Regions from separate parts of the Microbacterium sufflavum genome, predicted to be linked through region 1. Evidence: predicted binding sites of a transcription regulator. Region 1 holds the regulator's gene; the other holds the start of a gene.
The links. The regulator LexA, encoded in region 1, represses DNA repair genes until DNA is damaged. The targets are predictions, from matches to a motif close to TCGAACANNTGTTCGA.
Positions count from the first base shown of each region.

Region 2: imuA' (DnaE2-dependent mutagenesis accessory factor ImuA') is a predicted target of LexA. The motif match lies at 2,240-2,255, and genes of this name have one in related genera.

Region 1 covers NZ_JAHWXK010000003.1:36,621-41,294, reverse strand. Annotated here, with positions in the region: gene KZC56_RS16315 (methylenetetrahydrofolate reductase) at 1-17, shown strand, start outside; gene metE (5-methyltetrahydropteroyltriglutamate--homocysteine S-methyltransferase) at 40-2,352, shown strand; gene lexA (transcriptional repressor LexA) at 2,408-3,100, opposite strand; gene KZC56_RS16300 (LysM peptidoglycan-binding domain-containing protein) at 3,389-3,757, shown strand; gene KZC56_RS16295 (histidinol-phosphate transaminase) at 3,792-4,674, shown strand, end outside.
Region 2 covers NZ_JAHWXK010000002.1:30,495-35,168, forward strand. Annotated here, with positions in the region: gene KZC56_RS14710 (DNA polymerase Y family protein) at 1-1,447, opposite strand, end outside; gene imuA' (DnaE2-dependent mutagenesis accessory factor ImuA') at 1,444-2,229, opposite strand; gene KZC56_RS14720 (prepilin peptidase) at 2,360-2,830, shown strand; gene KZC56_RS14725 (hypothetical protein) at 2,879-3,091, shown strand; gene KZC56_RS14730 (CYTH domain-containing protein) at 3,084-3,701, shown strand; gene KZC56_RS14735 (type III polyketide synthase) at 3,764-4,674, shown strand, end outside.

The DNA of each region.
Region 1 (4,674 bases):
CGGCTCTGCGCCGTTAGACCCCCGCCGAAAGGAAACACCATGACCGCATTCCCCGAGGGAACCATCCTCGGCTACCCCCGCATCGGCCGTCGCCGCGAGCTCAAGAAGGCCGTCGAGGCGTTCTGGGCGGGCCGCATCGACGAGCAGGAGCTGGAGCGCACGGCCGCCGAGCTGCGCGCCGCCACCCGAGAGCGGCTCGCCGCGCTCGGCCTCGGCCGGGACGACTCCGCGATCCCGGAGTCCTTCTCGTTCTACGACCAGGTGCTCGACGCCGCGGTGACCGTGGGCGCGATCCCCTCGCGCTTCGAGCACCTGCGCGCCGCCGACGGCACGGTCGGCCTCCCGGCGTACTTCACGATCGCGCGGGGCGAGGGGGAGCGCGCGCCCCTGGAGATGACGAAGTGGTTCGACTCGAACTACCACTACCTCGTGCCGGAGATCGGTCCGGAGACGGTGTTCTCGCTGTCCAGCGACCGGCTCGTGCGCGAGGTCGCAGAGGCCGCTGCCGCAGGCTTCACCACGCGCCCGGTCGTGGTCGGCCCGGTTACCCTGCTGGCGCTCGCGAAGGCCTCGGACGACGCCCCCGAGGGCTTCGATCCGCTGTCGCGCCTGGACGACGTGCTCCCCGTGTACCGGGAGCTGCTCGCCCGCCTCCGGGCCGCGGGAGCGACCTGGGTGCAGCTCGACGAGCCGGCGCTCGTGAGCGAGTCGCTCCCCGCCGACACCGCCGCCCTGGCGACCGCGGCCGAACGTGCACTCGCCGTGCTCGGGGGAGCGGAGGACCGTCCGTCGATCCTCGTCGCCGCCCCGTACGCGGCGCTCGACGCCGTGTTCCCGGTCCTCGCGGCCGCACCCGTCGAGGCGATCGCGGTCGACCTGGTCCGGGGCGCTGTGCCGTCCGCGGCGGAGGGTCTCGCGGACAAGACGCTCGTCGGCGGCGTGATCGACGGGCACAACATCTGGCGGGGCGACCTGGCCGCGGCGTTCGCCACGCTCGAGCGTCTGCGCGACCTGGGGGCCGCGGCCGTGTCGGCCTCCACCTCGACCTCACTGCTGCACGTGCCGCACGACGTCGCCGACGAGACCTCGCTCGACCCCCGCCTGGTGTCGTGGCTGGCGTTCGCCGATCAGAAGGTGCAGCAGGTCGGTGTTCTGGCCCGCGGGCTGTCGCAGGGTCCCGAGGCGATCGCCGCCGAGCTCGACGAGGCCTCGGCGGCCCTGCGCGACCGGCTGGACGCGCCGGGCGTGCGCGACGGCGCGGTGCGCGAGCGGGCGCTCGTCGACGCCGACTTCTCGCGGGTGTCCTACGAGGAGCGGGAGAGTGCGCAGGAGGCCCTCGGCCTCCCGGTCCTGCCCCTGACGACGATCGGGTCGTTCCCGCAGACCGCCGACATCCGTCGCGCACGGGCACGGTTCACGCGCGGTGAGATCCCCCGCGACGACTACGACGACTTCCTGCGCCGGGAGATCGCCGCGGTCGTGTCGCTGCAGGAGGACCTCGGACTCGACGTGCTGGTGCACGGGGAGCCGGAGCGCAACGACATGGTGCAGTACTTCGCCGAGAACCTCGACGGCTTCGCGGTCACGGAGCACGGGTGGGTGCAGTCGTACGGCTCGCGCGCCACACGCCCGTCGATCCTGTGGGGCGACGTCTCCCGGCCGGCACCGATCACGGTCGACTGGTCCGGATACGCGCAGTCGCTCACCGCGAAGCACCTCAAGGGCATGCTCACGGGGCCGGTGACGATCCTCGCGTGGTCGTTCGTGCGCGACGACCAGCCGCTGGGGGAGACCGCGAACCAGGTCGCGCTGGCGCTGCGCGAGGAGATCGCCGACCTCGAGGCTGCGGGCATCGCCGTGATCCAGGTCGACGAGCCGGCCCTGCGCGAGCTGCTGCCGCTGAAGAAGGCCGATCAGCCGTCCTACCTGGACTGGTCGGTGGCGTCGTTCCGTCTGGCGACCGGTGGGGCAGCACCGGGCACGCAGGTGCACACGCACCTCTGCTACTCGGAGTTCGGTGTCGTGATCGACGCGATCCGCGCGCTGGACGCCGACGTCACGTCCATCGAGGCCGCCCGCAGCCGGATGGAGGTCGTCGCGGACATCGCCGAGGCCGGGTTCGACCACGGCATCGGCCCCGGCGTCTACGACATCCACTCCCCGCGGGTTCCCGCGGTGGAGGAGGTGGAGTCCCTGCTGCGTCGCGCCGTGGAGGAGATCCCCACGCGGCAGCTCTGGGTCAACCCGGACTGCGGCCTCAAGACCCGCGGCTACGAGGAGACCACCGCGTCGCTGCGGAACATCGTCGAGGCCACGCGCCGCGTGCGCGCCGAGGTGGGCGCCTCGGTCTGATCATGTGACGAAGGCCCTCTCCGAGCGATCGGGGAGGGCCTTCGTCGTGTCCGGGTCAGACGGCTCGCAGCACCGCGACGACCTTGCCGAGCACCACGGCCTCGTCGCCGAGGATGGGCTCGAAGGCGGTGTTCCGCGGCAGCAGCCACGTGTGTCCATCGCGGCGACGGAGCACCTTGACGGTGGCCTCGCCATCGAGCATCGCCGCGACGATCTCGCCGTTCTCGGCGTCGTGCTGCGAGCGGACGACGACCCAGTCGCCGTCGCAGATGGCGGCGTCGATCATCGACTCGCCGGAGACCTTGAGCATGAACAGGTCGCCCTTGCCGACGAGCTGCCGGGGGAGCGGGAAGATCTCCTCGACCTGCTGGTCCGCGGTGATGGGCACGCCGGCGGCGATGCGGCCGACGAGGGGCACGAGCGCGGCGTCGCCGACGGGAGTCGTGACATCGGCCGGGTTCTCGGCGCCGGAGCCGGTGCCGGGCAGGTCGATCAGCACCTCCATGGCGCGCGTCTTGCCCGGGTCTCGACGCAGGTAGCCGCTCAGCTCCAGCTGGCCGAGCTGGTGCGTGACGCTGGAGAGCGACTTGAGCCCGACGGCGTCGCCGATCTCGCGCATGCTCGGCGGGTAGCCGTTCTGGGCGATGGCGGCCTGGATGACCTCCAGGATCGCCATCTGCTTGGGGCTGAGGCTCTTGCGACGGCGGGTCCGCGGCGCCTCCGACTCCGGGGCTGTGGTCTCGCTCATGATGCTCCTTCAGTGCGTGAGATCCGACGTCGCTCTTCGAATGTCGGTGGCCCGTGGTGGGGTGTCCTTGTCGAAACCGTATCCGAGAATCGCGCCGATCTGGAAGATCTGTTCGAGCGTGTCGGACGATTCGTGGACAGGGTTTCGAAGACAGCTTGACAGATGTTCGAACTCGAAGATATCTTCGGAACGTAGCTTCGCATTCACGGCTCCCGGCCGAGTCGCGGATGCGAACGCTACGCCAACCTCCCCGGGCCCTCGCGGCGCCGGGACAGTGAAGGAGCAGACATGAGCACCATCAGCCTCAGCACCGCGACCGCGATCTCCGCCACGGCCCGTCCGGCCACGCGGCTCCGGCTCACGGCTCGCGGTCGCGGTGTGCTGCTCGCGGTCGCGTCCGTCCCGCTCGCCGTCGGCATCGCCTTCGCGGCGATCAGCGGCGGCAGCGCCATCGCCTCCGGTGCCGACAAGCCCGTGGCCGCCGTCGAGACCATCACGGTCATGCCCGGTGACACCCTCTGGTCGATCGCCGGCTCGATCGCTCCCGAGGCCGACCCGCGCGACGTGATCGGCGACATCAGCCGCATGAACCTGCTCCGCGGCGGAGAGATCCAGATCGGTCAGGAGCTCGCGATCCCGGCGCAGTACGCGGAGTGACGCATGGCCGTCGGTGCCGCCTCGTCCTCTTAACATGGATAGGGTGACCCTCTCCCTCAACGATCTCCCGCTGCGCGACGATCTGCGCGGACTCACTCCGTACGGCGCACCGCAGGCACCGCTCCCGATCGCCCTCAACGTCAACGAGAACACGCATCCCGTTCCTGACGAGGTCGCCAGCGACATCCTCGACGACATCGCCGTGGCGATCCGCGACGTCAACCGCTATCCCGACCGGGAGTTCACCACGCTGCGGGAGGCGTTCGCGGACTACCTCGGTCACGGGCTCACGGCCGAGCAGATCTGGGCGGGCAACGGCTCGAACGAGGTGCTGCAGCACATCCTGCAGGCGTTCGGCGGACCGGGGCGGACGGCGTTCGGCTTCGCTCCGACCTACTCGATGTATCCGCTGATCGCGCAGGGCACGGGTGCGTCGTGGGTCGCCGGCACCCGGCACCCCGACTACTCGATCACCCCGGAGGAAGCCGCGGAACAGGTGCGCGCCGCCGACCCCGACGTGGTGATCTTGTGCTCGCCCAACAACCCCACCGGTACGCCGCTCGGGCTCGACGTCGTCGCGGCGGTCTACGAGGCCGCGCGCGGCGTCGTGATCGTCGACGAGGCATATCAGGAGTTCGCACCGCATGACGCGCCGTCCGCGCTCACGCTCCTCGACGGCCGTCCGCGGCTCGCTGTGTCGCGCACCATGAGCAAGGCCTTCGCGTTCGCCGGAGCGCGCGTCGGCTACCTGGCCGCAGACCCCGCGTTCATCGACGCGCTCCGCCTCGTGCGGCTGCCGTATCACCTGAGCGCGCTCACGCAGGCCGCGGCGGTGGCGGCGCTGCGCAACGCCGACGTGATGCTCGGCATGGTCGAGGAGATCGTCGAGCAGCGCGACCGCATCACAGCGACGCTGG
Region 2 (4,674 bases), on a different contig from region 1:
CCCGCTTGCCGCCCCCCGGAGCCCACCGGCGTTCCTGCACCGGCCACGGCCCCGCCCAGGCCTGCACCCCGGCACCGTCGATGCGGGCGGGGTCGTTCGACAGCGCCCCGCGGTCGTCCACCGTGAGGACGCTCCCGTCGACCCCGACGACGCCGACCGGGCGGGGAGGGCGGAAGACCTCGGACGGCAGCGGATCGGGGAGGCTGCCCGGCCAGGGCGACCCGGGGTCCCGCGGGGGCACCACTCGTTCGCCCCACGGGGTGAGCACCTGACGGTCGGCCAGCCAGCGCCCACCCGACACGGCCGCCGTGACCACGCCCTGATGTCCGAGCATGGTCTGCACCCGGGAGACCGCGTGGTGCAGGCGCTCGTCGGTGCCCGATCCGAAGAGGCCGGGCTGATGGTGTGCCGCGTCGTCCACGGCGACGGGGAGGATGCGGACCGCCGCGATGCCGCCGAACGCCCTCGCCTCGTCCACGGGTTCCTTCGCGGTCAGCGCCGCCAGGGACTCCAGCTGCCAGCGCACCCGGTCGACGAGGTCGGAGGCGTCGAAGCACGTCGGGTGCAGCCAGGTGCGGGAGAAGACCTCGCCGCCATCGTCCGTCAGATCGATCCGCACCTCGGTGCAGACGACGGAGGCATCGGCGAGGGCGAGCAGTACGGCGTCGGCCGTCTGCCGCACGGCGAAGGCCACCTGGTCGGCGCCGCCCAGGGGGGTGTCGAACTCGATGCTCCGCGCCAGCTCGGGGTCGGGCGGGCGCGGGGTCAGCGGGCGGGAGTCGGCGCCGGAGGCGAGGGCGTGCATCCGGGCTCCCTGTTCGCCGAAACGGTCGCGCACATCGAGCGGGTCGAGGGCGGTGAACGCGCCGAGGGTGCGCACCCCGAGTCGCAGGAGGAGCCCGCTGAGCTGCTCGTCGCGGAGCACCTGGACGGGGTACGGTGCCAGGAAATCCCGGGAGGCGCCGGGCGGGACGACCGTGCAGGGGGCCGTTCCCCGTGCGGCGATCTCGGCCGTGAAGGGACCGTCGGCGACCCCGACGCGCACCTCGGGGTAGCCGGCGTCGGCCAGGATCGCGGAGAGCGCCGCCGCCGCCTCCGCCTCGCCCCCGTGGTAGCGCGAGATGCCCCTGGCTCGCAGGATCGCGAGGCCCGGGCGCAGGAGCGTGACCCCGGGGGCGTGTCTCTCGATGACCTGCAGCACCGGGGCGAAGGCCCGTTCGTCCTTCCCCGGGTCGTGCGGGAGGACCCGGAGCGAGGAGAGGAGTCCCTGGGCGACGCGGCGACGTTGGCCGATGCGGACGCCGTGCGCTCGGGCCGAGGCGGTGCACGCGACGACCGTGTTCGCCTGCACCAGGGCCGTGGGCGGATGCGGCTGCCCGCCACCCAGGGCCGCCCGCAGGGGCCAGTCCGGGAACCACAGCACGAGGACGCGGAGGGGAGCGTTCATCCTGCCTCCGCCCAGAAGAGGAGCTCCGACGGGGCGGAGGTGCCCGACGCCTCCGGTTCGACGGAGAGCGGGGGCAGTGCGGTCAGCTCGGCCACCGCCGTCTCGACGGCACCGTGTCCGCCGGGGAGCCGCACCCGCACACTCGAGGCGCGCGGGCTGTGCCTGGTCCGGGCGGTGACCGTCACCGTGCAATCGGAGAGCAGGCCCCACCCCTCTCCGAGCCCGTGCCAGTCGGGGTCGTGCAGGCGGATGGTGCCCTCGCTCTGCGCCCACCGCCCCGCGCCCGGTTCCTCGGCGACCAGCAGGGTGGAGCCGCGGTCGCGCAGTCGAGCACTCAGCCGTGCGACATCCGCATCCCGGGCCCTCGACTCCGGCTGGACGACGATCAGCGGCACCACTTCGGCGAGGGCGGAGGTCACTGCGAGCCAGCGGTCTCCGGGAGACGGGACGAGGATGAGCCTGGTCAGGTCGATGCCGTAGGCGGCGGCGGCCTCCACCCCGAGGGTCGGCATGCCGATCACCGCGCACCAGTGCCCTTTGCCCGAGGCGGCACTGAGCAGCGCCAGCACGAGGGCCGGGGAGGGGGAGACCGTGTAGGAGGTGCCGGTCTGGAGTCCCTCCTCGGGCAGCAGCGCAGCGAAGGCGGGGTCGAGGGGGAGCAGGGTGTGCTCGCTGCGCCGCCGCTGCATCCGGCTGATCTCGCGGCGCAGCCGCAGCACCTCTCCGGCGCGGTTGTCGCTGGTCGGAGAGAGCGCGGTCATCGCATCGAGCCCGATCCCCATGCATCCATCCTCGAAGATATGTACGAATAAAGCAAGTGACGTGAACGACGCTAATTCGTACATCGGACATCCGCGAAACCCTGTCCACAGGGGGTCATCGGCGCGCATGCTGCTCGCCTAGCCTGCCCGGATGGATCTCCGACTCGCCCTCATCGGCCTGGTGCACGGCGCCCTCCTCGGCATCGGCGGATGGCTGGTCGTGATCGACGCACGCACGCACCGTCTCCCCAACCGCATCGTGCTGCCCACGCTCGCCGCCCTGCTCCTGCTCGTCACCGGGGATGCCGTCGCGACGGGTCGGCCCGAGTCGATGATCCGTGCCCTGCTCGGCGGCGTCCTGCTCGGTGGCTTCTACCTGGTGCTGCGCGTGATCAGTCGCGCCGGCATGGGCGGGGGAGACGTCAAGCTCGCGGCGGTCATCGGGCTGCTGCTTGCGTGGCACGGCTGGACGGCGCTCGCGCTCGGCGCGGCGTCCGCATTCGTCCTCGGAGCCCTGTACGCGCTCGTGCTGATGGCGCTGCGGCGCGCCGACCGGGCGACCAGGATCGCGTTCGGACCGTGGATGATCGCGGGAGCCGTCCTCGGTGTCCTGCTCGGCTGAGCGGCCGGGCGCCGCGCGGATGGGGGAGGTCGGGTCTACTCTGGGCACATGGCACTCGCACGACTCCACGGCGGCCCGCTGGACGGGCAGATCATCCCCCTCGGCGATGCGGACGACAAGCTGATCGTCCCCTACAGCGAGACGCAGGTGGTGTACAACCGCCGCGGCGAGCCGCAGAACACGGGCGAGGGCGACGGCCCGACCGAGGTCGACTACTGGTTCGAGGAGTCGCTCGAAGACCTCACGCTCGAGGATGACTGAGCCCTCCCGCACGGTCGAGGTCGAGCGCACGTACGACGTCGACGACGACACTCCGCTCCCGCGGTGGGAGGCGATCCCGGGGGTCGATGCCGTGTCGTCCGGTGAGCACCGTGCCCTGGACGCGCACTATCTCGACACCGACGACGGCGCCCTCGCGCGCTCGGGCGTCGCGCTGCGTCGCCGCACGGGCGGCCCGGACGAGGGCTGGCACGTGAAGGGGCCGCGGCAGGGCGACGGACGCCTGGAGCTGGGATGGCCGCTCGGTGACACCGGCGAGACCGTTCCCGCCGTGGTCGTCGAGGCGATCTCCGGCTGGACGACGGCGCCGCTGACCCCCCTCGCGCGCATCGAGAACGACCGCACGGCCTACCTGCTCACGGGGCCGCGCGGCGTCGTGGCGGAGTTCGTGGACGATCGCGTCCGTGCGACCGACGTCCGCCGTGGCACGCGCCGCGCGTGGCGTGAGTGGGAGGTGGAGCTCGGTCCCGCCGCTCCCGCCGATGAGGCAGGACGCGCAGCCCTGTTCGCCGCGGTCGAGGGCGTGGTGCGTGCGGCCGGCGCCCGTGAGGCGTCCTCCGAGTCGAAGCTCGCCAGAGCGCTCGGGTTCTAGGCGCGCGACGGCCACGACGCAACCCCTTTTCCCCGGAGCTCGCCGGGTGGTTGAGTGGGCCCATGAGCCGACCGCCTGTGCTTCGATCGCTGCAGACGATCGTCCCCGAGACCGTTCTCGTGCAGGAGCAGGTGCGTGAGGTCTTCGCCGCCCAGCCCGGTCTCGGTCGGCTGGCTCAGCGCATCGTGTCGACCTCCTTCCGCGTGTCGGGGATCGACACACGGCACACCGTGATCGATGAACTCGCCGAGGGGGCGGAGCCGGACGAGCCGCTGTTCTACGACCGTCGCTCCGGTCGACTGCTCGCCCCGGGCACGAAAGCACGCAACGACTACTACACGCGGGAGGCCTCGCGGCTCTTCGTCGAGGCCGCCCGTCGCGCGCTCGACGCGGATCCCGACGTGACCGCCGCCGATGTCACGCACGTGATCACGGTGTCCTGCACGGGCTTCCACGCACCGGGACCGGAGTACGAGATCGTGCGGGGGCTCGGTCTGTCCGATGCGGTCCAGCGCTATCACCTGGGCTTCATGGGCTGTTACGCCTCCATGCCGGCGCTGCGGGCCGCTGCTCAGTTCTGCGCGGCCGATGAGAACGCGGTCGTGCTGGTCGTGAGCGTGGAGCTCTGCACCCTGCACCTGCGCTCCTCGGAGGATCCGGACACGATCGTGGCCTCCTCGCTCTTCGCCGACGGCGCTGCAGCGGGCGTCGTCACCGCGCGTGACCTCCCCTCGTCCGTTCCCGCGCTCCGCCTCGACGGCTTCCACACCGCGATCGTCCCGGAGGGCGTGGACGACATGGCCTGGACGATCGGCGACTCGGGGTTCGAGATGATCCTGTCGACCGCGGTGCCGCAGATCATCGGCGCGTCCATCATCGGGGCGCTGGGCCCGCTCTACTCCCGGGAGGACGGCCTCGCGGAGGCGTTCGCCGCCGGACGGGTGGGTGAACAGGTGCGGCACTGGGCGATCCA